Regions from separate parts of the Kluyvera sp. genome, predicted to be linked through region 3. Evidence: predicted binding sites of a transcription regulator. Region 3 holds the regulator's gene; each other region holds the start of a gene.
The links. Region 3 encodes Fur, which represses iron uptake genes when iron is present. Its sites were predicted from a motif close to ATAATAATGAGAACNACTATCAA; they were not measured.
Positions count from the first base shown of each region.

Region 1: zupT (zinc transporter ZupT) is a predicted target of Fur. The motif match lies at 4,914-4,936, and genes of this name have one in related genera.
Region 2: fepD (Fe(3+)-siderophore ABC transporter permease) is a predicted target of Fur. The motif match lies at 2,956-2,978, and genes of this name have one in related genera.
Region 4: gpmA (2,3-diphosphoglycerate-dependent phosphoglycerate mutase) is a predicted target of Fur. The motif match lies at 2,344-2,366, and genes of this name have one in related genera.

Region 1 covers NZ_CBDKZX010000053.1:2,009-9,373, forward strand. Annotated here, with positions in the region: gene ACW14G_RS16170 (fimbrial biogenesis chaperone) at 1-698, opposite strand, end outside; gene ACW14G_RS16175 (fimbria/pilus outer membrane usher protein) at 713-3,157, opposite strand; gene ACW14G_RS16180 (fimbrial protein) at 3,215-3,793, opposite strand; gene zupT (zinc transporter ZupT) at 4,134-4,907, opposite strand; gene ygiD (4,5-DOPA-extradiol-dioxygenase) at 5,103-5,891, shown strand; gene ACW14G_RS16195 (glutathionylspermidine synthase family protein) at 5,895-7,055, opposite strand; gene ACW14G_RS16200 (DUF1190 family protein) at 7,061-7,365, opposite strand, start outside.
Region 2 covers NZ_CBDKZX010000010.1:46,778-54,142, reverse strand. Annotated here, with positions in the region: gene ACW14G_RS06585 (glycosyl hydrolase family 18 protein) at 1-1,591, shown strand, start outside; gene entS (enterobactin transporter EntS) at 1,641-2,882, opposite strand; gene fepD (Fe(3+)-siderophore ABC transporter permease) at 2,994-4,001, shown strand; gene fepG (iron-enterobactin ABC transporter permease) at 3,998-4,990, shown strand; gene fepC (iron-enterobactin ABC transporter ATP-binding protein) at 4,987-5,781, shown strand; gene entF (enterobactin non-ribosomal peptide synthetase EntF) at 5,920-7,365, opposite strand, start outside.
Region 3 covers NZ_CBDKZX010000027.1:16,118-23,482, reverse strand. Annotated here, with positions in the region: gene ACW14G_RS11630 (pyridoxamine 5'-phosphate oxidase family protein) at 1-9, shown strand, start outside; gene pgm (phosphoglucomutase (alpha-D-glucose-1,6-bisphosphate-dependent)) at 51-1,691, opposite strand; gene seqA (replication initiation negative regulator SeqA) at 1,730-2,302, opposite strand; gene ybfF (esterase) at 2,485-3,249, shown strand; gene ybfE (LexA regulated protein) at 3,379-3,672, shown strand; gene fldA (flavodoxin FldA) at 3,824-4,354, shown strand; gene fur (ferric iron uptake transcriptional regulator) at 4,647-5,099, shown strand; gene chiQ (ChiQ/YbfN family lipoprotein) at 5,221-5,556, opposite strand; gene chiP (chitoporin ChiP) at 5,607-7,013, opposite strand.
Region 4 covers NZ_CBDKZX010000088.1:256-7,620, reverse strand. Annotated here, with positions in the region: gene galK (galactokinase) at 1-1,093, shown strand, start outside; gene galM (galactose-1-epimerase) at 1,087-2,130, shown strand; gene gpmA (2,3-diphosphoglycerate-dependent phosphoglycerate mutase) at 2,392-3,144, shown strand; gene aroG (3-deoxy-7-phosphoheptulonate synthase AroG) at 3,254-4,306, opposite strand; gene zitB (CDF family zinc transporter ZitB) at 4,641-5,585, shown strand; gene pnuC (nicotinamide riboside transporter PnuC) at 5,582-6,301, opposite strand; gene nadA (quinolinate synthase NadA) at 6,326-7,365, opposite strand, start outside.

The DNA of each region.
Region 1 (7,365 bases), on a different contig from region 3:
CTGCTGCGGCAGCTTAGCTGCAGCATCCGGAGCGCACCGTAATCATCCATATAGCCAATGTAGAAACTCGGGCCGTCGTTCGGGCCGGTATTCAAACTGGCGGATCCAAATGGCGGCAGCATGGTGGTTTTAAAACCGGGCGTCACGCCGCGCAAATCTTTGCCGAAATAGGCCAGCGTAATGTAGTAGGGCGTGGGGTTCTGTACCTCTAACGTTTTACCGTTCAGGCGAAAGGTCATCGCGTGTTCTTTTTGGTCCCCCGGTTTTTTCTTCAGAGAGGCGGGACGCCAGAACATTTTGATTTTTGACTGCATAGCTACCTGCACCACCGCGTGATTTTCAGCGGTATCCGGCGCAGGCGGAATTTCCCGAACATTGTAATAAAACAATGACTCCCGATCTGTGGGGAGCGCTGATACGCCGCTCTGTTTGATGATACGAACCTGAGTCATCGCGCCGGGCTCCAGGCGCTGCATTGGCGGCAGGGCGGCAAAAAAGGCATCGCTCTTATTGCCCTTTTCATCTTCGATCCACGAGTAGGCCAGATAGGGGAGATCTTTACTGGCATTGGTTAATTTCAGGCTTGCCGCTTTGTTGTCGCCGTTGAAAATCACCCGGGTGCGATCCGGTGAAACAGCGGCCTGGCTGGTGAAAGATAGCGTGAGTAACAGCCAGAGAAGTCCTTTCATAGGTGTCATTTCTTCATCCTTAATCAATGACAAGGCAGGATTAACTGCCGGGGAAGTTGAGAGAGAGAATCGGGTAAGGTGATGCGACAGGTGATACTGCCCCATTGCACGCGGAAGGTTTTTCCTTCATTAACGCCGCTCATCCAGACGTGTCCTTCTTCGCTGACCATGCCAACATCGGTTCTGCCATCATCGTCGTACACCACCGCGCCCAGCGGCGGATATTTGCCCTCGGCGGTGCGAATGATGGCGTTGATATCCAGACCCGCGCGCGAAGCCAGCGGTTTATAGCCAATTGCGCCTTCCGTCCAGGTTTCCCGCAATGTATTTTCCGCGACCGTTACGCCATCAGGCAGGGCCTCGAGGTTAACGGCGACGGTGGTGGGCTGATAGCTGGAGATCATTGGCACCACCGCGTAACCAAAGCGATTGGTGGTGTTAAAGTTCCCCTGAACCGGGATATCGGCAATGCCATCGGTGCTGACCATCAGCCGCGGTTCGTTGCCCATACTGCGTCTGTGCAGCGCCGCCCCGTGGCGGGTCGCAGTAAAGGAGCCGCTCCAGCTGGCGCTCGCCGAGGTGTAATCGCTGGCGGCGTAGCTGCCGGCGAGCTGGAGATCGCCGATACTGGAGAGGTGCTGATAGTTGCCGCGGAACTGAGCGCCATTATCCGGTTTATCGCTGGCCGCGCCGGCCGATACGCCCCAGGTGTTACGCGCATCTGAGGAGTCGTACCAGGAGACGGTGTGCGTGGTGTTGTCGCTGTTACGCATGTCATAGCTTAAGCGCTGGGCGAAGCCGAACGGAACGGAGACGGAGACGTAAATCTGGTTGTCGTTATTACTCTCTTCGTAGTGCGTCGTGCTGAAGGTGGTCGTCAGCGAAATGTTTTTCCAGCTCCCGACGTCGAAGTTAAACCCGGCGGTGATGCTCGCCGAGGTCGATGAATCGCCATCCCACCACAGCTGGCGCAGCGCGGTGACGTACAGATTCATATTCAACGGCTCAATGGGCTGACTGGCGGAAATGCTGATGGTCTGCTTTTCGTCCTGGGTATCGCCGTCGTTGAGCTGGTGGTCGATAAAATTGGCGTAGCTATGGAACGTGCGTTCGGAAAAACGATAGGCTGCAAGCGATACCTGGCTGTCGGTAGCGTCAAAGCGTTTGCTGTAGTTCAACCGGTAGCTGGAACCCTTTTCTTCTTCCCCGTTATCAAAATGGCTGACGGCGTGGGTGACGTCAAACGAGATGGCTCCCAGCCACAGCATGTTTTGCCCGATACCGAGCGCGGCGGAGCGGTAGTCGTTGCCCGCGGTGAGGATGCCGCCGTACAGCGAAGTGTTTGACAATACGCCCCACGAGGCTTCGCTGCTGATAAACGTATCGTTGATGACGCTGTGCGACAGGTCCGGACGCATGCGGCCTGAGGTAACTTTATAGCGAATCTGCCCCTTGCGGGTTAAGAATGGGGTGGAGGCCGCTGACACCTGAAAGGTGTTAACCCGGCCATCTTCTTCGGTTACCTCGACGTCAAGCGTTCCCTGCACCGATTGATTCAGGTCGCTAATCATAAAGGGGCCCGGTGCGACTTTGGTCTGGTAAAGGATCCTGCCCTGGTGCCTCACTGTGACGGTGGCGTTAGTTTGCGCTACGCCGCTGATTTGTGGCGCATAGCCGCGTAATTCCCAGGGTAGCATACGGTCATCGCTAATCAGCGATGCGCCGGTATAGGAAAAACCGTCGAAAATATCCGAACTAAAATCCGTTTCACCGAGCGTCAGCTTTGCACCGAGCGTGGTCAGCGGGCGAAACAAATAGGTACGGGAAATCGTGCGCGACGTAGTGGTGTCTTCGTCGTCGCGGGTTTGGCTCAGCTGATAGTCACTGCGTAAACGCCATGCGCCGAGGTTCACACCGCCCGTGCCGTAGGCGTTCAGGTTTTCACTATGCTCGCCGTCATGGGGACGATAGGTGCTGGCGAAAAGATTGTAGTCCAGCAGAAAGCCAGCCACGCCATCATTCCAGGTGGCGGGAGGCATCCAGCCATTGGTTTTCCACGCGACCCATGCCTGGGGAATGGCGATATTCAACTGTTGTTGCGCCATATCCAGCGTGAAGGTGATCTCCGGGTGGGCGCGAAAATCCACGCAGCCGTTTTCGACGGGCAATGAATGATAAAAATCTTCTTTCAACCCCATGCCTTCTGCCAGATCGACAGGAATACAGAGTAAAACTTCTGCGTCTTGTTTTCTCCAGCGGAGTAAACGGCCGGAGGAAATTTGATTTTTATTGACGGTCACGGCCACAAAATAATTTCCTGGCAGCGTGGTCGGTTTATCTTTGAGCAGGGATATATCAACGCTGTCACGCATGGATTTATCCAGTACGTTAAGGTTGAATTCAGTGGCGCTTGCGGAAAATATAAATAATAAGCCGCAGCAAGATACAGCAATTTTAGCGGTATTCACGGCATCCCTACCTGATTTATCTAATAAAGGGTGGCGGTCGCCGCCACCCTGGATAGATTACTTATATGACAGTACGTAAGTGGCATTTGAAGCCACTGCGCCCGGTGTAGCTGGCGTGGCTTTTGTGCTATCGACCAGTTCCATATAGGCCTGGAATGGCAGGGTTTGTTCGGAGGATGCCTGCACCAGCGTCACTGTTTTCGCGGTGCCGAGAGTAATATTCTGACCCTCGCCATCCAGCAGGCGGACGCCGACGCCCGTCGCGCCACCGGTCATGGTGTTGGAGAGCAGGTTCTCACCTTCAGTAGTCACCGCAGTACTGGTAAAGGTCACATCCACTTTGGTGACTTTCGTTTCGGTGCCTTCGCCATTGTCGGAGTTCGGTAGATCGCAATCGACCAGATGAATACTGGCATCAACGGCATCAGAGTGGCCCTTTGAATTGATGTAGCTGGCCGGCACTTCACCGAGATCGACCTGCTTGTCAACGTCTTCCGCTTTGATAGCGCAAGGCGCGCTGATGACATCACCGGTAAAGGTAATTTTGCCCGAGCCACCGTCGACTGCGGCGAAAGCGGAAGAAGAGGTTAACGCTGCCGCAACCATCGCGAACAGCACAGTTTTTCCCATTTTCATATCAAGGTCCTTGATTGTAGCATTGCTGGTTAATTATATTTACTTCTCATATTTCGTTGCTGATAAATAAAAACATTATCATTGATAATGAATTTTTATCATTTATGGGCTGTTCTTTTTAATATAACCACTAACACAAAGTAAGTTATTTAATCTTATATGGGATAATAAGACACTCGGCACTGTTTTTTGATGGGAGAGATGAGAAATAAGAATAAATTTATATTCCAGATATTTATTTCAAGGCGGTTTAAAGTGTGTGTCGTGGATTATATTTCTATAATAAATGGGAGCGCGATTTGCGCTCCCTGGAAGGTATTTTTAGTTATCTGGCCGTGTTTTATCCAATCCCTACCGATTGCAGCACCACCAGGCTCATTCCCATCACCGACATGCCGCACAGCACGCCGTAGCTGGGATTATTGTTAGGATCTATCTCTTTCGCCAGCGGCATCAACTCATCGACGGAAAGGGCGACCATGATGCCGGCGACCGCCGCCATAATCGCCGCCATGACCACCGGCGACACCATGCTGCCAAGAATCGCCCAGGCCAGCACGCCGCCGAGAATTTCGGCCATACCGGAAATGCCCGCCCAGAATACCGCTTTACGCTTTGAACCCGTGGCGGCGTACACCGGCCCGGCGACCGCCAGCCCTTCCGGGATATTGTGCAGCGCCACGGCCAGCGCAATGCCAAAGCCCAGCTCAAGATTATTGCTGGCGGTGACGAAAGTGGCGATCCCTTCCGGGAAGTTATGCAGGCTGATACCCAACGTGAGCAGTACGGCGGTGCGACGAATATTGCGCGGCAGCGGCTGCGTGTTCTTTTGCATCAGATCCTGCGGATGGGCATGCGGCAGCATCCTGTCGAGGGCGAAGTAGCCAAGCAGGCCAACGACAAACATGCCGTAACCGAGCACCGGCGACATGCCTGGGGCATCAAGCGCAGCCGGCAGCATCTCCATCAGGGAGATAAGCAGCATAATCCCGGCGGCGAAGCCGAGGGAAAACGCCAGCACGCGGTTAGAAGGTTTCTGACCAATCACCCCAAGAAAAGCGCCGATGAACGTCGCCGCCCCGGCCAATAATGTCAGAATCAGCGGAACCGACATGGTTTACTCCTTATGATAATGATTATCATTCATGATATTGAAAATCGTTTTCCCTTGCGAGAGCTGAACGCACTCTTTACGTCATCCTTACATTCAAATTTTCTGAAGATCATCATCACGCTTATCTGAGTTTATCCTCACTGAAAACAGGTTAATGTGGTGTTATCAAATCAATGCCTCTGGAAGGATAACACCATGTCTCGTAGCCGAATGCCAGCACTGTTTTTAGGTCACGGTAGCCCCATGAACGTACTGGAAGATAACCTCTATACCCGTACCTGGCAGCACCTGGGCGAAGCGCTGCCGCGTCCGAAAGCGATTGTCGTGGTCTCCGCGCACTGGTTTACCCGCGGCACGGGGGTGACGGCGATGGAAACACCGAAGACGATTCATGACTTTGGCGGCTTCCCGCAGGCGCTGTACGATACCCATTACCCGGCGCCAGGTTCCCCTGAACTCGCGCAGCGGTTGGTTGAGCTGCTGGCTCCGGTCCCGGTGGCGTTGGATAAAGAAGCCTGGGGTTTTGACCACGGTTCCTGGGGCGTGCTGATCAAAATGTACCCGAATGCGGATATCCCGATGGTGCAACTGAGTATCGACAGCACCAAACCGGCGGCGTGGCATTTTGAGATGGGCCGTAAGCTGGCCAGCCTGCGTGATGAAGACATTATGCTGGTGGCGAGCGGCAACGTGGTGCACAACCTGCGCACCGCGAAATGGCACGGTGACTCTACGCCATACCCGTGGGCCAGCTCCTTTAACGATTATGTGAAGGCGAATCTGGACTGGAAAGGGCCGGTGGAGCAGCATCCGTTGGTGAACTACCTGTCGCATGAAGGCGGGTCGCTCTCTAACCCGACGGCGGATCACTTCCTGCCGCTGCTGTACGTGCTGGGCGCATGGGATGGCGAAGAGCCCATCACGATCCCGGTAGACGGTATCGAAATGGGCTCGCTGAGTATGCTGTCGGTAGTGATTGGCTGACGATTACTCGACGAAGATGTGCGGATAGAAGCGTGAAAGATCCTGAGTGATCAGCGCTCTGTCCTCACGAATACCGATTCCGGCTGGCTGATCGTTAATCAGCCAGCTGCCGATCAGCATGTAGCTGTCGCCAAACTTCGGCAGCGGATGGAACTGCTGGACGATCATCCCTTCTTCGCCGTACGGGCCTTCGACCTGCTCGATAGTTTTGCCGTTCTCAACGATCGAAATGTTCGCGCCTTCGCGAGAGAAGATCGGTTTCACCACAAATTTGTCCATCTGCGGATGATCGTCTTCGGCGAAGTAGGCCGGGAGCAGGTTCGGGTGATCCGGGAACATCTCCCACAGTAGCGGCAGCAGCGCTTTGTTAGAGATGATGCTCTTCCACGCCGGCTCCAGCCAGCGCACGCCAGCGTCTTCCAGCTTGGTGGAGAACATCTCGCGCAGCATATATTCCCACGGATAGAGCTTGAACAGATTGCCGATCACCTGATCCTGCAGATCGGTAAACTGGCCTTTCTCACCCAGGCCGATATCTTCGATGTAGAGGAATTCGGTTGCGACACCCGCTTCCGCCGCGCAGTCCTGTAGATACTGAACGGTGCCGCGATCTTCTACGGTATCGCGGCAGCAGGTCATGTGCAGCAGCTGGAATCCGTGCTGTTCGCGCAGTTCGTTGAAGCGATCGATCAGCTTTTCCTGCAGGCTGTTGAACTGGTCGCTGCCGGCTGGCAGATTGCCGGCGTTCAGCTGATCTTCCAGCCAGATCCATTGGAAAAATGCCGCTTCATACAGCGAGGTTGGCGTGTCGGCGTTATTCTCCAGCAGCTTCGGCTCGCCTTTGCCATCCCACGCCAGGTCCAGGCGCGAATAGAGAGACGGCTGGTTGGTCTGCCATGACTGGCGGACAAAGCCCCAGGTGTGCTTTGGAATACGGAATTTGGTCATCAGCTCATCGCTGGCTATGACGCGCTCGACCACCTTCAGGCACATCTGGTGAATCTCTGCGGTGACGTCTTCCAGTTTTTCCACCTGCGCGAGGGTGAGCTTGTAGTACGCTTCCTCGCTCCAGTACGGCTCACCGTACATGGTGTGGAAGTTAAAACCGTATTCGGTCGCTTTTTCGCGCCAGTCCGGGCGTTCAACAATACTGATTCTTTCCATGGCGATCAGCCACCCATTGAGCGGGAGGTGGTGCCGGTGGCGCTACGCTGCATGGTGGACTGTTTCGCCACCGATTCACCGAAGCCGCCGCGGGTAACGGTGCTGGTGGTTGCCGGTTTCGGCGCCATCGCGGTTTTCGGCACGTTCATCGAACGGCCCGGTTGGGCTGCGCCGTAGTTTTTACCGCTGGCGTCGGTGTATTTACCGTAGGCTGGGCTGGACGGGTTCTTCGAGGTGAAGACCGGCTGCTGCTGGTAGCCACCCATGCCGCCGCTCATCATGCGGCCCATCATGTAACCTGCCATCAGCG
Region 2 (7,365 bases), on a different contig from region 3:
TCTGCAGGCCAAAGCAAAATCGCTGGGCCATAACCTTGAGCTCTCCATGAGCATCGGCGGCTGGACCATGAGCAACGGCTTCCATGAAACCGCCGCCAGCGATGCCTCGCGTAAAATCTTCGCCAAAGGTCTGGTGAAGCTGTTCAAGCAGTTCCCGATGTTCAGCGGCGTCGATCTCGACTGGGAATACCCGAACGTTGAAGCGGCTGGCAACCCGTACGGCGAAGAAGACGGCGCGAACTTTGCGCTGCTGATTGCCGAAGTTCGCAAGCAGCTGGATGCCGCTAACCGCAAAGACGTCAAAATTTCGATTGCGGCTTCCGCCGTCATTGAAAAACTGCAGTTTATCGACCTCAACACGATGATGAATGCCGGTATGGATTACATTAACGTCATGAGCTACGACTTCTTCGGCACCCCGTGGGCGGAAACGCTGGCGCACCACACTAACCTGAAGGCCACCACGCCGGGCGGCTGGTCAGTGGAAACCATCGTTGACTATCTGCTGGAGCAAGGCTTCCCGGCTGAACGTATCAACATTGGCTACGCAGGCTACACCCGAAACAGCCGGAATACCGAAATCACCAGTTTCTCACCGCTGGAAGGCTCCTACATGCCTGGCGGCGGCACCACGACCGGCACCTTTGAGTCCGGCACCAGCGAATGGTACGACGTGATGTACAACTACCTGGATCTGGAAAACCAGAAAGGTCGCAACGGCTTCAACGTCTATACCGACCAGGTTTCCAACGCGGATTATCTGTATAACCCGCAGTCCAAACTGTTTATGTCTTTGGATACCCCGCGCACCATTAAAGCCAAGGGCGAATATGCGGCAAATTTGGGACTAGGCGGCGTCTTTACCTGGACGGTGGACCATGATAACGGCGTGCTGGTTAACGCTGTACGCGAAGGTCTGGGTTATGAAATCAGCAAGCAAGTCATCGACATGGAACCGTTCTATTTCGAAGGCATCAACATCACTCAAGCGGATGAAGAAGCGCAGGACACACCGGTAAAACCGGAAATCAACCATGCGCCAAACGCGCTGATTGAACTGATGATCGTCGGCGGCTCGCGCATTCGTCTCTCCGGCGCAAAATCCTCTGATGAAGATAGCGACATGCTGAGCTACAGCTGGGGTGTACCGTCGGATATTGTTGTCGATGATAAAACTACGGCTGACATTGAGTTTGATGTCCCCAACGTGGAAACGGAGACAACATACACCTTCACGCTGTTTGTGCGTGATATCTGGGGCGAACCATCCAGCCAGCAGCGCTTTGTCCTCTCGGTCGTTCCCGCGCCGTCAAAAGCACAGCCTGACGAAGAAGAAGAGGACGATGCCGGGTACGATTCTGACGATGATAACGCGGAGACGGACGAGACGCCGGAAGAGAAGATCGATGCCGATGAAAATGCGCCGTACCCGTGGTGGGACGCCAGTACCATTTATGGCGCAACCTGGGGCGCTTTCGAAACCGTGAGCTGGAAAGGACATAACTATCAGGTCAAGTGGTGGTGCTGCGGTCAGCAGCCGGATCTTAACTGTTCGCAGGGCGACGTCTGGATCGACCTTGGCGCTTATTAACGCTAACCAGCATGATAGCGGGCTCCGGAGCAATCCGGAGCCTTTACGCTTATGTTTTTTCTGCCGGGAGTGGTCGCTGGAAACAACGCAGTTCCCTCAACAATCCCAGTAGCATCACCCCAACAATCGCCAGCCCCCAGCCGCTTACGCTTGCCGACGCCACCGGCGTCAACACTGCCCCCAACCCACCGAGCAGCGCCGCGCCAATCGCGTCGCCAGTGACGTTCTGCGCAGTCCACAGCCCGTTAATCCGCCCCAGCATCGCCTCCGGCGTCTGGGTCTGAATCAAGGTATATTGCAGCAGCGAGCTGATCGCGCTCAGCCAGCCGAACAACGCCAGGCACACGAAGCCCAGCGTCCAGTGCGGCATCATGGCGAACAGGCCAATGGCGACAAATGCGCCGACGGTAGCCAACAGCATGATCCAGCCGGGTCGCTCGTTCTGCGCCAGCCTGCCGCTGGTTAACGCGCCGAAGGCCGCCCCCAGCGGGATCGCCGCGTACAACAAGCCAATCTGCGCTGCCGACATCTGCCAGCCCAGCGCCAGCGCCGGATAAAGCACGCGTACCGCGCTCGCCATGGTGAGCAACCCGCCCAGCAGCGCGATGCCGCCAATCAGCGGGCTACCGAGCAAGAAGCGGAACCCGGCCGCCAGCGATGACAATGGATGTTCGCGCGGTTGCGGTGGCGGTGGCAACTGCGGTAAACGCAGCAGCGTCAGCGTGGTGATAAAGGTGCCGAGCGCCGCCAGCAGGTAGTTCCACGACACGCCGCCGGAAGCCAGCAGCAGGCCGCCGACCATCGGTGAAATCACCGAGCCCAAGCGCACCGTCAGCATGGTAATCGCCCCGGCCTGCATCAGGTTTTCGCGCCCCACCAGCGCCGGCGTCGCCGCCAGCAGCGCCGTAACGCCAAGCGAGGCAAAGAAACCATCCCACAGCCCCAGCAGGTAGATAGCCAATAGCGACGGCTCCGGCAGCAGCGCGTTTAGCCACAGGCCGATAAAACCGACGCCGCAGGTGCCGCGCGCCAGCAAAATCAGTTTGCGGCGCTCATAGCGGTCAGCCAGCACGCCCCCCACCATCAGCCCAACGAACATCGCCCCGCCGGTGAGCGTCACCGACAGCCCCACCTGCCAGGTGGAGTGGGTCATCATCTGGATTTGCACCGGAACGGCGACCCCAAGCAGGCCAAGCGACAAAATGGAGATAAAGCGGGCAATAAAGACGGCGCGGAAGGCCGGATGTGTTTTTAGCAGGCTCAGATTCAGCAGCCAGGATTGTCGGTTCATTACAAGACCTTGAGCTTTTTTTTCGTACCCTTTTCGAGGTCGCTCATGCTAACATAAACGAATAAGATAGATAACGATAATCACTATCATTATCAAATCAGGGATGTTGCTATGTCGTTTTCCACCGCCGCGTTGCGCGCCGTTGCGCTGCCCGGTCTGCTATTGCTGCTGGTTCTCGCTGCGACGCTAAGCTTGTTGATCGGCGCGACGCCACTGCCGGTTTCCGTTGTCGTCGATGCGCTGAGCGGCACCTGCCACAGCGCCGATTGCACTATCGTTCTCGATGCCCGTCTGCCGCGCACCCTCGCTGGCCTGCTGGCCGGTGGCGCGCTGGGCCTTGCCGGCGCGCTCATGCAAACCCTCACCCGCAACCCGCTGGCCGACCCCGGCATTCTTGGCGTTAACGCCGGCGCCAGCTTTGCCATCGTGCTGGGCGCGGCGCTGTTGGGTATTACCTCGCCACAGGAACAGCTGGCGATGGCCTTTTGCGGCGCGCTGGTGGCGTCACTGATCGTGGCGTTCACCGGTAGCCAGGGCGGCGGCCAGCTCAGCCCGGTACGCTTAACGCTGGCGGGCGTTGCGCTGGCTGCGGTGCTGGAAGGGTTCTCCAGCGGTATCGCCCTGCTCAACCAGGACGTCTACGATCAACTTCGCTTCTGGCAGGCCGGTTCACTGGATATCCGTACGCTGCAAACGCTCAAAACGGTGCTGATTCCGGTGCTGGTTGCCGGCGCGGTGGCGCTGATGATGAGCCGCTCGCTGAACAGTTTGAGCCTGGGCACCGATACCGCCACCGCGCTCGGCAGTAAAGTGGCGCGCACGCAAATTCTGGGGCTGCTGGTGATTACCATCCTCTGCGCCAGCGCGACCTCGGTGGTCGGCCCTATCGCCTTTATCGGTCTGATGATGCCGCATATCGCCCGCTGGCTGGTGGGCTCGGATCACCGCTGGTCGCTGCCGGTCACCCTGCTGGCAACCCCGTCGCTGCTGCTGTTCGCCGATATTGCGGGCCGCCTGCTGGTTCCCGGCGAACTGCGCGTGTCGGTGGTCAGCGCTTTTATCGGCGCGCCGGTGCTGATTTTCCTCGTCCGCCGTAAATCTTCCGGAGGTGGCCGATGAACGCCCCTTCCCGTCGTCTGCTCGCCAGCTGCCTGCTGCTGGTCATTGGCTGTTTACTGCTAACGCTCCTGAGTCTACGCAGCGGCGCAGTGACGCTGGAATTTTCCCAGGTCTTCAGCGCGTTATTCGGCGACGCGCCGCGCGCCGTCGCCATGGTGGTGACCGAATGGCGTCTGCCACGGGTGCTGATGGCGCTGTTGATCGGCGCCGCGCTGGGCGTCAGCGGCGCGATTTTTCAGTCGTTGATGCGTAACCCGCTGGGTAGCCCGGACGTGATGGGCTTTAACACCGGGGCATGGAGCGGCGTACTGGTAGCGCTGGTCTTCTTCGGCCAGAACCTGACCACCATTACTCTCGCCGCGATGGCAGGCGGCATTGCCACCTCGCTGCTGGTGTGGGCGCTGGCGTGGCGCAATGGTATCGAAACCTTCCGCCTGATTATTATCGGCATCGGCATCCGCGCGATGCTGATGGCCTTCAACACCTGGCTGCTGCTGCGCGCCTCGCTGGAAACCGCCGTCTCTGCGGGGCTGTGGTTTGCCGGGTCGCTCAACGGCCTGACCTGGGCCAAAATCTGGCCCGCCGCACCGCTGATGATTGTCGCGCTGGCCTGTGCGGCACTGCTGGTGCGCCGCCTGCGTCTGCTGGAGATGGGCGATGACAGCGCCTGCGCGTTGGGGGTGCGTGTCGAATATTCTCGCCTGCTGCTGATGCTGGTCGCCGTGGTGCTCACCGCCGCCGCCACCGCGCTGGCCGGGCCGATTTCCTTTATTGCGCTGGTCGCTCCGCATATCGCCCGCCGCCTGAGCGGCACCGTGCGCTGGGGATTGACCCAAGCCGCGCTCTGTGGGGCGCTGCTGCTCACCGCCGCCGATTTCTGCGCACAACAACTGTTCTTGCCTTACCAGCTTCAGGTGGGCGTGGTGACCGTCAGTCTTGGCGGTATCTATCTCATCGTGCTGCTTATTCAGGAGTCTCGTAAAAAATGACCGATACCGTCGCCCGTTTGCGCGGCGAGGCGTTAACCCTCGCCTACGGTAAAAAAACCATCGCCGAGTCGCTGAATGTCACCATTCCGGACGGTCATTTCACCGCCATTATCGGCCCTAACGGCTGCGGTAAATCGACGCTGCTGCGCACGCTCAGCCGCCTGATGACGCCGACTCACGGTCACGTCTATCTCGACGGCGAAGAGATTCAGCGCTATGCCAGTAAAGAGGTGGCGCGACGTATCGGTCTGCTGGCGCAAAACGCCACCACGCCCAGCGATATTTCAGTACAGGAACTGGTAGCGCGAGGGCGCTATCCGCACCAGCCGCTATTTACCCGCTGGCGGCAGGAAGATGAGGATGCCGTCCAGCGCGCGATGCAGGCGACCGGGATCGTTGAACTGGCGAATCAGAGCGTGGACACCCTCTCCGGCGGCCAGCGTCAGCGTGCATGGATTGCGATGGTGCTGGCGCAGGATACCGCGATTATGCTGCTCGACGAGCCGACCACCTGGCTGGATATCAGCCATCAGATTGATTTGCTGGAACTGTTAAGCGAGCTAAACCGCGAACGCGGTTTTACGCTCGCTGCCGTGCTGCATGATTTAAACCAGGCATGCCGCTACGCTACGCACCTGATTGCGCTGCGCGAAGGGAAAATCGTCGCCGAAGGCGCGCCGCAAGAAATTGTGACGGCGGAATTGATTGAAGCGGTGTACGGGCTACGCTGCATGATCATTGACGATCCTGTGGCCCATACGCCGCTGGTGGTGCCGCTGGGGCGGCGGTAGCGCTTACTCCCTCTCCCTTTCAGGGAGAGGGCCGGGGTGAGGGTACATCGCGCACATTTCCCCTCACCCTAACCCTCTCCCCAAAGGGGCGAGGGGATCAAACCGAACGCGCTTTCCGGACAGAGAAAAACCGAATCCCTACCCCAATATCTCCCGGATCACCGGCCCTATCGTCTCAAACGCCGCGGGCGTGATGATATCCACGTGCGCGCAGTCCTGGCTGTAAACCTCCAGTTCCCCCACCCATGGCCCCCATGCCGTCTGCGGGTCCGCCTGCCGGGTTTTCTCCGCCACAAACAGCGTCGCTTTCCCGTCGAACGTGGCGCTGTGCGCGGTGGTCAGCAGCCGTACCGCATCGGCATAGTTGCCTTCAATCGCGCTGAACAGCGCGCTGGACCCTTGCCCCTGCTGCGCGGCGAGAAATGCTTCGCGTTCGCGGTTTATCTCCGCCAATACAGCCGGGTCGAGGCCGTTAGCCTCTTTTTCCGCCCAGTTTTGTGTCTCCGGCGGCCAGGTATCCAGCAGGCCGAGGAACGCCACCGTTTCACCGCGCTGGCGTAACCGGGCGGCGATGCCCTGCGCCAGCGTCCCACCGAGGGAATAGCCCAGCAGATAGTACGGCCCGTGTGGCTGCTGCGCCAAAAGCGTCGCCAGATGCTGCTCGCAGACTTCGTCCAGCGTCTGCGCCGTTTGCATTGGCCCTTCCGGGCGCGGCGACTGAATGCCGGTGATTGACCAGCGCGGCGACAGATAGCGCGACAGCACGCTGAACTGCCAGGCGAAGCCCGATGCAGGATGGAAGCAGTACAACGTCGGACCGTCGCCAGTGCGCAGCGGCAGCAGCGGCTCATAGCCCAGACGCATTACCTGCTCCTCATCGTCGCTCTCCAGCAACGCACTCAGTTTAGCCACCGTCGAGGAGACCATCACCTGCCCCGGCGTCACCTGACGCCCGCTACGCTGGCTGAGTATTGCCGCCAGGCGCATCGCCAGCAGCGAGTGTCCGCCGAGGACGAAGAAATCGGCGTCGATATCCAGAATTTCGCAGCCTAACAGCTGGCTGAACGCCTCGGCCACCTGCGTCTCTGTCGCCGACTGCGGCGCACGCCCGGCGGTTTTCTGCGTCAGCGACGGCAACGGCAGCGCCTTGCGATCCAACTTACCGTTGGCGCTGAGCGGCAGCGCGCTAAGCTGCAGCAACACCACCGGCACCATATGCGGCGGCAGACGATCGCGCAATTGCGCCAGCAGCGCATCGGTATCCAGCGGCAGACCCGAAGTCGAGACCACATAGCCCACCAGTTGACGCGCATCGCCGCCGGTGGCAGCGGCCTGGTTAATAACGCAGGCGTGAGTGACCGCGTGCTCCACGTCTTCCAGCGTCTGCATCACCCGATCGATTTCACCCAGCTCAATGCGCTGGCCGCGAATTTTCAGCTGATCGTCGCTGCGGCCTAAATACTCCACCGCACCGCTATCCAGCCAACGCGCCACATCGCCGGTGCGATACATACGCTCGCCGGGAGCAAACGGGTCGGCGATAAAGCGGCTGGCGGTCAGGTCCGGACGCCCCAGATAGCCCTG
Region 3 (7,365 bases):
GGAATATGAAAAAGGAGCCTTACGGCTCCTTTGTCTTAACAGCGATGATATCAGGCGTTTTTCAGCACTTCGCTAACAATCTCTACCGCTTCTTTCTCAATCTGCTGACGATGCTCAGCGCCAAGGAAGCTTTCGCAGTAAATCTTGTACGCATCTTCCGTGCCGGACGGACGCGCCGCGAACCAGCCGTTATCGGTCATCACTTTCAGACCACCGATAGATGCGCCGTTACCCGGTGCAGCGGTCAGGCGTGCGGTAATCGGATCACCGGCCAGGGTGCTGGCGCTGACCATCTCAGGAGAGAGCTTAGACAGCGCCGCTTTCTGTGCGGAAGTCGCGCTCGCCTGCAGACGGTTATAGCTTGGCGCGCCGAAACGTGCTGCCAGGTCGTTGTAGTGTTCCTGCGGATTCTTACCGGTGACGGCGGTGATTTCTGCCGCCAGCAGGCACATGATGATCCCGTCTTTATCGGTTGACCACGGCGTACCATCGAAGCGCAGGAAGGAAGCGCCCGCGCTCTCTTCGCCGCCGAAGCCAAAGCTACCGTCGAACAGGCCATCAACAAACCATTTAAAGCCCACCGGCACTTCAACCAGCTTACGGCCCAGGTCGTTCACCACGCGGTCAATCATTGCGGAAGAGACCAGGGTTTTACCCACGGCAACGTCTTTACCCCACTGCGGACGATGCTGGAACAGGTAGTTGATCGCAACCGCCAGGTAGTGGTTCGGGTTCATCAGCCCGGCCGGGGTAACAATACCGTGACGGTCGTAGTCAGGATCGTTGGCAAATGCCAGGTCGAACTTATCACGCAGCGCCAGCAGGCCCGCCATCGCGCACTCGGAAGAGCAGTCCATACGGATTGCGCCATCTTTATCGAGGTGCATGAAGCGGAAAGTCTGGTCAACGTGATCGTTAACGATAGTCAGGTTCAGGTTGTAGTGCTTCGCGATACGTTTCCAGTATTCGATACCGGAACCGCCCAACGGATCAACGCCCAGCGTCAGACCGGCTTTCTGGATCGCCGCCATATCGACGATATCCGCCAGCCCTTCAATGAACGGCTGCACCAGATCGACTTCCTTCACATGACCCGAGGCCAGCGCCGCATCGTAAGAGATGCGCTTAACACCGTTCAGATCGGCGGCCAACAGCGCGTTAGCGCGGTCTTCAACCACTTTGGTGACGTTGGTATCAGCCGGGCCACCGTTTGGCGGGTTGTACTTGATACCACCGTCTTCCGGCGGGTTGTGGGACGGCGTAATGACAATGCCATCGGCCAGCGGGCCGCCTTTCTTGTTGTGCACCAGGATAGCGTTGGAAACCGCCGGCGTCGGCGTGAAACCATTGTTTTCCTGCACAATCACATCTACGCCATTCGCCGCTAACACTTCAAGTACGGAGATGAACGCAGGCTCAGAAAGCGCGTGCGTATCTTTTCCGACGTAGCATGGGCCCGAAATTCCATTTTTCGCGCGCTCTTCAGCAATCGCCTGAGCAATGGCCAAAATATGCTTTTCATTGAAGCTGTGACGACCTGCGCTACCGCGGTGACCGGAGGTCCCGAATTTCACCGCGTGTTCCGCATTGCTCACGTCCGGCTGCAGCACGTAGTACTGGGCCGTCAGTTGAGCGACGTTGATCAAATCACTCTGCTGTGCGGGTTGACCCGCACGGGTATGGTTTGCCATTGCCTGGTCCTTCTTATGCAAGGGTTAGATTGTCAGTATTAGATGGTACCGCAAACCTTCTCAATCAATTCCGCCGGGAATTGCATTGACTGCATGATGTGTTCGACCATGCTGCATTTACGGCCCGTATTGGTATTGGTAATGACCCAGTATGGCGTATCCGGAACCTGTTTTGGTTTCGTCTGATTGCCGTTTTTCAGCAGCGTTTGCTCGTCGGCAGCAAAGTAGACGCGGGTACGGCCATGAAGGGATTCGGTTGCCTCAGCAAACGCATTGTTGTCCAGAGAGTACAGCGTAGTCAGCACCAGCATGAAGCGGTTTACCGCTTTCTTCTGCTCTGCATACTCGTCGGAGAGCAGCAGTTCGCGCATGGCACGGACTTTATCTTTGGCGGATTTAACCGTTTTCACCTCAGCAACGGGGACAGCAGCGGGCGCCGGAGCGGCAACCGTTTCTGCTTTGACGACCGGCGCGGCAGCGACGGCTGCGGGCTGGGAAGCGGCGGAGAATTTCAGCATACGCCGTAAAATGTCGGACGCGCTCTCGCCAATGCGCAGAGTGTGGGCTGCAATATAGCGATAGAGCTCGTCATCAACTTCGATCGTTTTCATCTTAATCCGGTGCGATAATTTTTCTGAATACAGTTTATTGGGATTATAAAGTCAAAACCCAACAGCGGGTAGCGCCAAACCAGGGGCACGGCAAAATTCGGATGAGTTCCTCACTTGCCCCTGAGCGTTAGAATGTTCAACATGATACCCTAACCCGACAATGCGAAAAAAAGAACTTTGCTATGAAATTGAATTTCCGAGCGCAAACTGCACAAAACCTGCACAATAATTCCCCCATCGTCCTGGTCCACGGTCTGTTCGGCAGCCTGGATAACCTCGGCATTCTCGCCCGCGACCTGCTTGCCGATCACGATGTCATTCAGGTCGACATGCGTAACCACGGTCTGTCGCCGCGTTCCGACGATATGAGCTATCCGGCCATGGCGCAGGATTTGCTCGATACTCTCGACGCCAACCAGATTGAGAAAGCGACATTCATCGGCCATTCAATGGGCGGAAAAGCGGTGATGGCGCTGACCGCGCTGGCCCCGGAGCGCATCGACCGCCTGGTGGCAATCGACATTGCGCCGGTGGATTACCACGTGCGTCGTCATGATGAAATTTTTGCCGCCATTAACGCCGTCACCAGCGCGGGCGTCTCCACGCGCCAGCAGGCAGCCACGGTGATGCGCGAGTATCTGCATGAAGAAGGCGTGATTCAGTTTCTGCTGAAGTCGTTTGTTGACGGCGCCTGGCGCTTTAACGTGCCGGTGCTGTGGGAGCAATATCCCCATATCGTCGGCTGGGAAACCATTCCGGCCTGGGAACACCCTGCGCTGTTTATTCCCGGCGGCAACTCACCGTATGTCACCGAAGCCTATCGTGACGATCTGCTGGCGCAGTTCCCGCAGGCGAGAGCGCACGTGATTGCCGGGGCGGGTCACTGGGTTCACGCCGAAAAACCGGACGCCGTGCTGCGCGCCATTCGCCGTTACCTCGCTGAGTGATTAAAAATGCATCGACCGCGCGCCAGAATGGCCGTGGTCGTTGGCGTGCGGGTTCCACTGTTGTATGATTGCGCGCTGTCTGCACCGGGCACCGTCCGGTAGCTTGTTTCCCCGAAGTCACTCAGAACCATGGCAAAAGAACAAACGGACCGTACGACATTAGATTTGTTCGCAAATGAGCGTCGGCCGGGAAGACCCAAAACCAATCCGCTTTCGCGTGACGAACAGCTCCGCATTAATAAGCGCAATCAGCTCAAACGCGACAAAGTTCGTGGGCTTAAGCGCGTCGAGTTAAAGCTGAACAGCGACGCCGTTGATGCGCTCAACGAACTGGCGGCAGCCCGTGACATGAGCCGCAGCGAACTCATCGAAGAGATGCTGATGAGCCAACTGGCGCTGCTGCACGGGCAAGGGAAAGTCTGAAATATCCCCCCAGAACGCACTTTCATGTAGCAGAGTGTGCAGTACGGCACGATAGCTGTTTCCGCCCGCTTCTCTGTTCTGCTATGATTGCCCTTATCTGTGGGCAATAAGCCACCACCATATCATTAAGTTTCAAGAGGTTATTTTACTCATGGCAATCGTTGGCATCTTCTTCGGTAGCGACACCGGGAACACCGAAAATATCGCAAAAATGATTCAAAAACAGCTTGGTAAAGATGTCGCTGACGTTCACGACATTGCCAAGAGCAGCAAAGAAGACCTGGCAGGCTACGATATCCTGCTGCTGGGTATCCCAACCTGGTACTACGGTGAAGCACAGTGCGACTGGGACGATTTCTTCCCGTCTCTGGAAGAAGTTGACTTCAACGGTAAGCTGGTCGCCCTCTTCGGCTGTGGCGATCAGGAAGACTACGCGGAGTACTTCTGCGATGCGCTGGGTACGATTCGCGACATCATCGAGCCAAACGGCGCGACCATCGTTGGTCACTGGCCAACCGCAGGCTACCACTTCGAAGCGTCGAAAGGCCTGGCCGATGACGACCACTTCGTGGGTCTGGCGATTGACGAAGACCGCCAGCCGGAGCTGACCGCTGAACGCGTTGAAAAATGGGTTAAGCAGGTTGCTGAAGAGCTGCACCTCGACGAAATCAAAAACGCCTGATGATATTGAGGCGCGATAACAAATCGCGCCTCATTAATAGGTAAAAGCAATCAAAATAATAGCTACATTTTTTTAACTTTTCAGCGCATACCTGTACAATATCTTCTGATTTAGCGTAGGTTCATCGCTCTGTTTGTCGGTGACGCCTCGTTTTTGAAAGCTTAGTTTACCCAAGCCTTGCTGTTTTCATTTATCCAGGGTCATTCTATAATGAGACGCATTAAAACGGGTGAATTCTCTGTGATACTTTCGCTGATGGAAGTTAATCGTTTAGCAACAGGACAGATTCCGCATGACTGACAATAATACCGCATTAAAGAAGGCTGGCCTGAAAGTCACACTTCCACGGTTAAAGATTCTGGAAGTTCTTCAGGAACCGGATAACCACCATGTCAGTGCGGAAGACTTATACAAACGCCTGATCGACATGGGTGAAGAAATTGGCCTGGCCACGGTTTATCGTGTCCTGAACCAGTTTGATGACGCGGGCATCGTGACCCGTCATAATTTTGAAGGCGGCAAATCCGTTTTCGAACTGACCCAGCAGCATCACCACGATCACCTGATTTGCCTCGACTGTGGCAAAGTGATCGAGTTCAGCGACGAATCTATCGAAGCTCGCCAGCGTGAAATTGCCGCCAAACACGGAATTCGTCTGACCAACCACAGCCTTTATCTTTATGGCCACTGCGCTGAAGGCGACTGCCGTGAAGATGAACATGCTCACGATGGTGTAGAGAAGTAACTCCCGCCCTCGTTAAAAAAACCAGCGCCATGCGTTGGTTTTTTTTGCCCTTCGTTCGCATTCAGCCATAAAAAAACCGCTGCAAGCAGCGGTTTTTTCAGTTATTAGCATTCGCCTTATCTTATGGCTTCACGGTGTTATTGCTGCGAATTTCCTGCCACATCTTTTCGCATTTGGCTTTTACGGCCTGGTCGTTACCGGTACGGGTTGCCTGAATACACTGCTGATAATCCAGCACGCGTACGGATTCCTGATTAGCAAACTGTTCATGCTGTTTCTCTTTTTTCAGCACGTTCAGCACGCTCTGGCAGGCCTGGATTTTGTCCGGATTGCCTTCAGCGGTGTTAATGCACGCGCTGTAGGCATCCTTCAGCTTACTGTCTTCTTTCGGCGTGGATGGCTGAGCGCAAGCGGTAAGGCCAGCGGCCATCAGGGCAACAATAATCAGTTTTTTCATACGATGAGCCTCTTAGCGGCGGCAGAGGCTTCCCCCTGCCGCATCATGCATCAGAAAATAGTGAACGGTGCGATAACCATGAATTTCACGTCACGCTCATCCTGGAAGATGTTGCCGTAACCACCGCCCCAGCTTGGGATGTCGGAGTGGTTGTCGTACTGAGTGAAGTGCAGTTTGAAGAGGGTACCCTTCGCGCGGCCTTCCTGTACGGTATACATGGCATCCAGGCTGTATGCAGATTCTCTGATCGTATTGTTTTTGTTGTAGTAGGCATCCGGGTTCATCTGCCAGGTCGCTGGTTTCGCATCCCATGCATAGACGTAGGATGCACCCACTGCCCAGCCAGGAAGATTCCAGTTCTTCAGGTCATACATACCACCGAAGAAGACCGCTTTTTCGCCGTTGGCGTTGAAGTCAGAGCGGTTATCCCACCAGATATCCAGACGACCGTTAGATGACGCGTAGGTCGGGGTCATACGCTGCAGGAAGTAGCCCTGCTGACCGTCAGCCTTAACCCAGGTCCCTTCCAGACGGAAGTCGAACACCTCGTTCAGCTTATAGCCAAATGTTAACGCCTGCAGCCACGCGGTGCCGTCGTAAATGTCGTTCACGCCGTGATCGCTCACTTTGTCACGGGTACCATAGAACTGGTAGCTGGTGGTCAGCGGGCCGCCAGGGATATCAAATTTGTAGCTTGCTTTGGCGAAGTACTGGTCGACATAACCTTCCGCCTGACCGAATGCCGCTTCCAGCACCAGGTCATTTTTAAAATCGTATTTCGCACCGATAGAGTGCAGGTAATCAACTTTGGTCTTCTTATCATTCTGATAGAAGTTATCCATCTCCAGATGCCATGGCGCCTTGTACTCATTGGTCCACATGTAGGAGAAGCTCAGCGCGCCATTGTCGCCGTAGTCAAAGTTTGCCCCGGCTTCAGCGCCCTGGTAAGTACCCGGCATAAAGCTCCAGTGCGGTGCCAGCAGGGTTTGACCGGTTGGTTGAATGTAACCCGCACGCGCCCAGGTTGGGCCAAGTTTAAATTTAGCTGCCGCTTTATACAGGCTGATACCGCTCTTATCGCCGCTGTAATCTTCGCTATAGCCTTTATTTTTTGACGAGAATGCAATTTCGTTCGGGTGACCGCTTTCGCTACTTTCCGCCATTTCAATCGCGGTAAAAGCAGCAATATCAATACCGAACATGTCAGCCGCATAACCCGACTGGAAGTCGAGGTTGGCGTTCCAGGTGGAGTGAGAAAGGTTGGTTTTATATTTGTCGTGGTCGGTCACATCTTTACGGTCACGCTCACGCTGCCAGTAGTAGATGCCGCCGGTTAATGTTGAATCATCAATGAACCCTTCTGCCTTCGCTTCCGGAGTCATCACAAAGCCTGACATTGCTGTCACACCGGCGATAGCCAGCGCCAGCGTACTACGTTTGCCACTAAACGTACGCATAGTTATATCCTCTTTGACTTTTAAAAATGCCGCTGCAAAGCAGAAGCAAAAAAATAAAACGCTAAAAAATGAACTTCTGGAAAAAGGTGTTTCAGTACACTGATAGACTATTTTTCGCGACGCGAATTATCAATCCTTTTCCGCAACAAGAGTGCAGGATTATGACAAAGCGCACATATTTGGTTTCAATGTGTAACGTAATGCATTGTTAACATTTGCACAGGCCAGCCCTTGCGGGGCTTGGATGAAATGTTAATGAGACCGTTTACATTGAAGATCAGGGGTGGGTAGATGTAAAAAAGTGCGAACGTACCAGATCCAGGAAAATATTATTAATTCGCATCGCGAAACT
Region 4 (7,365 bases), on a different contig from region 3:
CAGCCACGTGATCCAGGCACCGGGCCGCGTTAACCTGATTGGCGAGCATACCGACTATAACGACGGCTTCGTGCTGCCGTGCGCCATCGACTATCAAACCGTCATCAGCTGCTCACCGCGCGATGATCGTCTGGTACGCGTGATCGCCGCCGACTACGACAACCAGAGCGATGAGTTTTCCCTTGATGCGCCCATCGTCAGCCACGACACCCAACAGTGGTCGAACTACGTTCGCGGCGTAGTGAAACATCTGCAGAAGCGTAACAACGCCTTTGGCGGCGCGGATCTGGTGATCAGCGGCAACGTGCCACAGGGCGCGGGTTTAAGCTCATCGGCTTCGCTGGAAGTGGCGGTCGGCACCGTATTCCAGCAGCTCTATCATCTGCCGCTCGACGGCGCGCAGATTGCGCTAAACGGCCAGGAAGCGGAAAACCAGTTTGTGGGCTGCAACTGCGGCATTATGGACCAGCTGATCTCCGCGCTCGGTAAGAAAGACCACGCGCTGCTGATCGACTGCCGCACGCTGGGCACCAAAGCGGTCTCCATGCCGGAAGGCGTGGCGGTGGTGATTATCAACAGTAACTTCAAACGTACTCTGGTCGGCAGTGAGTACAACACCCGCCGCGAGCAGTGCGAAACCGGCGCACGCTTCTTCCAGCGCCCGGCGCTGCGCGATGTCACCGTTGACGAGTTCAACGCTGTCGCCCACGAGCTGGACCCTATCGTTGCCAAACGCGTCCGTCACGTGCTGACCGAAAACGCCCGTACCGTAGAAGCGGCCGCAGCGCTGGAGAAAGGCGACCTGCTGCGTATGGGCCAACTGATGGCAGAATCTCACGCGTCAATGCGCGACGACTTCGAAATCACCGTGCCGCAGATTGATACGCTGGTCGAGATCGTTAAAGCGACCATCGGTGACCAGGGCGGCGTACGCATGACCGGCGGCGGTTTCGGCGGCTGCATCGTGGCGCTGATCCCTGAAGCACTGGTCCCGGCGGTTAAACAGGCGGTTGCCGAACAGTATGAAGCGAAAACCGGCATCAAAGAGACCTTCTACGTGTGCAAACCGTCACAAGGAGCTGGCCAGTGTTAAGAGAAACTCCCGCGCTGGCCGCCGACGGCCAGCCATATCGCCTGGTGACGCTACGTAATGCAAACGGTGTTGTCGTGAGCTTAATGGACTGGGGCGCCACGCTGCTGTCGGCGCGTATTCCGCTGAAAGATGGCAGCGTACGTGAAGCGCTACTGGGCTGCGCCTCGCCGGAGCAGTATAGCGAACAGGCGGCCTTCCTCGGCGCCTCCATTGGTCGCTACGCCAACCGTATCGCCAATAGCCGCTTTACCCTTGACGGCAAAACGGTTGATGTCGCGCCAAGCCAGGGCGAACATCAGTTGCATGGCGGCCCGGAAGGTTTCGACAAGCGCCGCTGGTCTATCGCGTCACAGAACGAGACCGAAGCGGTCTTTACGCTGACCTCACCCGACGGCGACCAGGGCTATCCGGGCGAGCTACAGGCCAAAGCTATCTATCGCCTGACCGATGATAACCGGATTTCCATCGAGTACCGCGCCACCGTCGATAAAGCCTGTCCGGTGAACCTGACTAACCATGTTTACTTTAACCTCGATGGTGAGCAGACCGACGTACGCAACCACACGCTACAGCTACTGGCAGATGACTATCTGCCAGTCGATGAGAACGGGATCCCTCATGATGGGCTGAAAGCGGTCGCCAATACCAGCTTCGATTTCCGTCAGCCGAAAGCCGTGGCGCAGGATTTCCTCAGCGACGACGATCAGCGGAAGGTTAACGGCTACGACCACGCATTCCTGCTGCAGGCCAAAGGCGACGCCACTCAGGTGGTTGCCAATGTCTGGTCGCAGGATAAAAAGCTGCAGATGGCCGTTTATACCTCGGCACCGGCGATTCAGTTCTACTCGGGCAACTTCCTGAAGGGCACGCTTTCCCGTACCTCACAGCCGTACGATACGTGGCAGGGGCTGGCGCTGGAGAGCGAATTCCTACCTGATACGCCAAACCATCCCGAGTGGCCGCAGCCGGACTGCGTGTTGCAGCCGGGTGAAGAGTACGTCAGCCTGACGGAATATCAGTTTATCGCATTATCATGACCTGTTGGCCCGGGCGACAAACCGATGTGGCCCGGGCGCATGGCGTGATGTCAGACATCCCCCGCCCCTTCACCACGTCGATCTTTTAGGCATATCGCTGAAAATAGCATCACACCAAGACAAAATAATAACGCTGAGTTCACATGCACCTTACACTGGAGCACTATTTTCGCTATGGTTATGCATAAGCGTTGCCGCTGAGGCTATCACGGCAATATAATGAGAATTGTTATCATTCAATAAAGCTTGAGGAGTGAGAGTATGGCTGTAACTAAGCTGGTACTGGTTCGTCACGGTGAAAGTCAGTGGAACAACGAAAACCGTTTTACCGGTTGGTACGATGTTGATCTGTCCGAGAAAGGCGTCAGCGAAGCAAAAGCAGCGGGCAAACTGCTGAAAGAAGAAGGCTTCAGCTTCGACTTTGCTTATACCTCTGTGCTGAAACGTGCCATCCACACGCTGTGGAACGTACTGGATGAACTGGATCAGGCCTGGCTGCCGGTTGAAAAATCCTGGAAACTGAACGAGCGTCACTACGGTGCGCTGCAGGGTCTGAACAAAGCCGAAACTGCTGAGAAATACGGTGATGAGCAGGTTAAACAGTGGCGTCGCGGCTTCGCGGTGACCCCGCCGGAGCTGACCAAAGACGACGAGCGCTACCCGGGCCATGACCCGCGCTACGCCAAACTGACCGATAAAGAGCTGCCGACCACCGAGAGCCTGGCGCTGACCATCGAGCGCGTGGTGCCTTACTGGAACGAAACCATTCTGCCGCGTCTGAAAAGCGGTGAGCGCGTGATCATCGCCGCTCACGGTAACTCCCTGCGCGCGCTGGTGAAATACCTGGACAATATGGGCGAAGATGAAATCCTCGAGCTGAACATCCCGACTGGCGTGCCGCTGGTGTATGAGTTCGACGAGAACTTCAAGCCGATCAAACACTACTACCTGGGCAATGCAGACGAAATCGCCGCGAAAGCCGCTGCGGTGGCAAACCAGGGTAAAGCGAAGTAATTTTCCTCCCGGGTTAAACGAAAAAAGCGTGGAATATTCCACGCTTTTTTTATTGCCGGATGACGGCATTGCCTTGTCCGGCCTACCGAGCGTCGCCCGGATGCGTTTTTTATCCGCGGCGCGCTTTTACCGCTTCCGCCAACTGGCGCAGAATCGTATCGGTATCTACCCAGTTAATGCAGGCATCGGTAATGCTCTTGCCATACACCAGCGGCTCGCCGCTGTCCGGATTCTGGTTGCCTTCCACCAGATGACTTTCGATCATCACGCCCATAATAGCTTTCTCGCCGTTGGCAATCTGCTGGCAGACGTCTGCGCCCACTTCCATCTGTTTTTTGTACTGCTTAGAGGAGTTAGCATGGCTGAAGTCGATCATGATTTGTGCCGGCAGCCCCGCTTTCGCCAGGCCGTCCTTCACCGCCGCCACGTGGGAAGCGCTGTAGTTTGGCTCTTTACCGCCGCGCAGGATGATATGGCAATCGCCATTACCGCTGGTGTTCACGATGGCGGAATGCCCCCACTTGGTCACCGACAGGAAGCAGTGCGGCGCGCCAGCGGCGTTAATCGCATCAATGGCCACTTTAATGGTGCCATCGGTGCCATTTTTAAAACCAACCGGACAAGAAAGACCGGAAGCCAGCTCGCGATGCACCTGAGATTCGGTGGTACGCGCGCCGATGGCGCCCCAGCTCATCAGGTCAGCCAGATACTGCGGGGTGATCATATCCAGGAACTCGCCCGCGGCCGGTAGACCGGTGTCGTTAATGTCCAGCAGCAGCTTACGCGCAATGCGCAGGCCATCGTTGATCTGGAAGCTGTTATCCATATGCGGGTCGTTGATCAGCCCTTTCCAACCCACGGTGGTGCGCGGCTTTTCAAAATAGACGCGCATGACGATTTCCAGCTCGCCCTTCAGCTCTTCACGAATTTTCAGCAGGCGCTGAGCATACTCTTTCGCCGCGACGGGATCGTGGATAGAACACGGACCGATCACCACCAACAGACGATCGTCCGCCCCTTTCAGGATCTGATGGATCGCTTTACGCGCATGAGATACGGTGTTCGCGGCGTTTTCGGTAGCGGGGAATTTCTCAAGGAGTGCGACTGGCGGTAATAACTCGTTGATCTCTTTAATGCGTAAATCGTCGTTCTGATAATTCATGACTGTTCCAGTGTTGCCATACTTATACAATTGAGTGCAATCCCTCCAATCTATATCGCAACTCAAAAAGTGTAAACTGACTTTTACACTTTAGCCGGATAATGACTAAAAAAACCCTACAAAATAGAATTTAATAGCAAATACCCGGCTAATAACCGCAAACAAGCAAGATATAACACCAACAATAAGATGAAAAACAATATAATTCATATTCACCAGGCGGTGAATGTACTATTTTAATCCATCATTCGACGTCATCTATTTCTGTGCGCAAAAAGCAAAGATCTGCAATGATGTCAGATAGTCACATTCAACATACGAAAGGAATAGCGTCATGGCGCACAGGCAGGATTCACATTCTCACGCCACGCAGGATGATAGTAATGCCCGTCGTTTACTGCTGGCGTTCGGCGTTACCGCCGGATTCATGGTCGTGGAAGCGATTGGCGGGTTGATTTCCGGTTCATTGGCGTTATTAGCCGATGCAGGACACATGCTGACCGACTCCGCCGCCCTGCTGTTTGCCCTGCTGGCAGTCAACTTTGCTCGTCGGCCACCGAGCACACGCCACACCTTCGGTTGGCTGCGTCTCACTACCCTCGCCGCCTTCGTGAACGCCATCGCGCTGCTGTTTATTATCATTTTGATCGTCTGGGAGGCAGTGCAACGTTTCAATCACCCCCAGCCTGTGGCTGGCGTGACCATGATGGTGATTGCCGTCGCCGGGCTGTTGGCAAATGTGCTGGCGTTCTGGATCCTGCATCGTGGTAGCGAGGAAAAAAATCTCAACGTACGTGCCGCCGCGCTGCACGTCATGGGCGATCTCCTCGGCTCGGTTGGCGCGATTATTGCCGCATTGGTGATCATGATCACCGGCTGGACGCCTATCGACCCGATTCTCTCAGTGCTGGTGTCCTGCCTGGTGCTGCGCAGCGCATGGTCGCTGCTGAAAGAGAGCGTTAACGAACTGCTAGAAGGTGCGCCACAGTCTATTGACGTGGCGGCGCTGAAGCGCAATATGCGTCGCTCGCTGCCGGAGGTCCGCGACGTGCACCACGTCCACGTCTGGCTGGTAGGTGAGAAACCGCTAATGACCCTGCATGTGCAGGTTGTCCCGCCGCACGACCACGACGCGCTGCTCGACCGTATTCATCACTTCCTCGAGGAGCACTATCAGATTGAGCACGCGACGGTGCAGATGGAGTATCAGCCCTGTAGCGGCCCGGAATGCCACCTTAATGAGGTGCATACCGGACACGGGCATCATCACCATCACTAATGAGATAGCGCGCGAGAGCCGCGCTCACGCGCGCTATTCATCCACATCCGGCTACCGTTAAGAGCGATAAACGTCAGGATCAGGTACTCCAGCGCCATCGCGTACACGCCCTGAAGCGTAAAGATAGCCACGCTGATAACGTTAATAATCACCCACAGCAGCCAGTTTTCGACGTATTTACGGGTCATCAGCACCATGGCGGCAATCGATAACACCATCATCGACGAATCCCAGAATGGAAACGCATCCGGCTGCAGCGTCGGCATTACCACATTTATACCAAGCCCCTGCATGACGTTAACGGCAACCCGTGTCAGCACGGCAAATACCGGGTCGATATAAAAGGTCATCAGCGCAATCGCAACCACGCAGGCCGCCAGCCAGGACAGCGCCTTAGGCAGCGGCAGCCAGCGAATTTGCAGCTCGGCTTCATTCTGGCTGGTTTGCCGCGACCAGGCGTACCAGCCGTAGAGGTTGGCAGCGAAGAAGAAAAGCTGTAACAACAGGCTGGCGTACAGCTGGATCTGGAAAAAGATAATCGCAAACAGCGTGACGTTAATCAGACCAAACAGGTAGTTAACGATCTTCTCAAGGCTGGCCAGCCAGATACAAAGCAGACCGGCAATGGTGCCTACGGCCTCAATCCACGACAGATCGTAACCGCCCGCCCCAAGCGGGATATGCACCAGAATGTTTTGCGTGCTAAAAAAATCCATTTCAACTCCAGCGTGTTAGACAGGTTATCCTCGTAGTGTAGCCGCAAAATCCAACATGCGGTTCAACGGAATGAGCGCGCCCTTGCGAAGTGATTCGTCAACATGAATTTCATGCGCCGCGCCGCCGTTCTCAAGGCTCTCCGCAATGGCCTTCAGGCCGTTCATTGCCATCCACGGGCAGTGGGCGCAGGTACGGCAGGTGGCGCCTTCCCCAGCGGTTGGCGCCTCAAACAGCTCTTTATCCGGCACCGCCTGCTGCATTTTGTAGAAGATTCCGCGGTCAGTTGCCACAATGAGCTGCTGGTGCGGCAGATTTTTGGCGGCGTTGATCAGCTGGCTGGTTGAACCTACGGCATCAGCCATATCGACAATCGCCTGCGGCGACTCCGGGTGCACCAGCACCGCCGCCTGCGGATACAGCGCTTTCATGCGGCTCAGCGCCTGCGTTTTGAACTCATCATGGACGATACACGCGCCCTGCCAGCACAGCACATCGGCACCGGTTTGCTTTTGTACGTAGCGGCCCAGGTGACGATCCGGCGCCCAGATAATTTTTTCGCCCAGACTATCAAGGTGTTCAATCAGTTCAACGGCGATGCTGGAGGTGACCACCCAGTCGGCGCGTGCTTTTACCGCGGCGGAGGTATTGGCGTAGACCACGACGGTACGATCCGGATGCGCATCGCAGAAGGCATTGAACTCTTCAATTGGACAACCGAGATCCAGCGAGCATTCCGCATTGAGCGTCGGCATCAGAATGGTTTTTTCCGGGCTGAGGATTTTTGCCGTCTCGCCCATAAAGCGCACACCGGCCACCAGCAGCGTAGAAGCCGGATGCTTCGCACCAAAGCGCGCCATCTCCAGTGAATCCGAAATACAGCCGCCGGTTTCTTCTGCCAGCTGTTGAATTTCCGGATCGGTGTAGTAGTGCGCCACCATGACGGCATTGCGCTCTTTGAGCAACCGCTTGATTTTCTCGCGATAAAATTGCTTTTCATCGTCGTTCAACGGCGTTGGTTTCGGCGGGAACGGGTAAATCGCTGCTTCAGGATCGAACATCACGC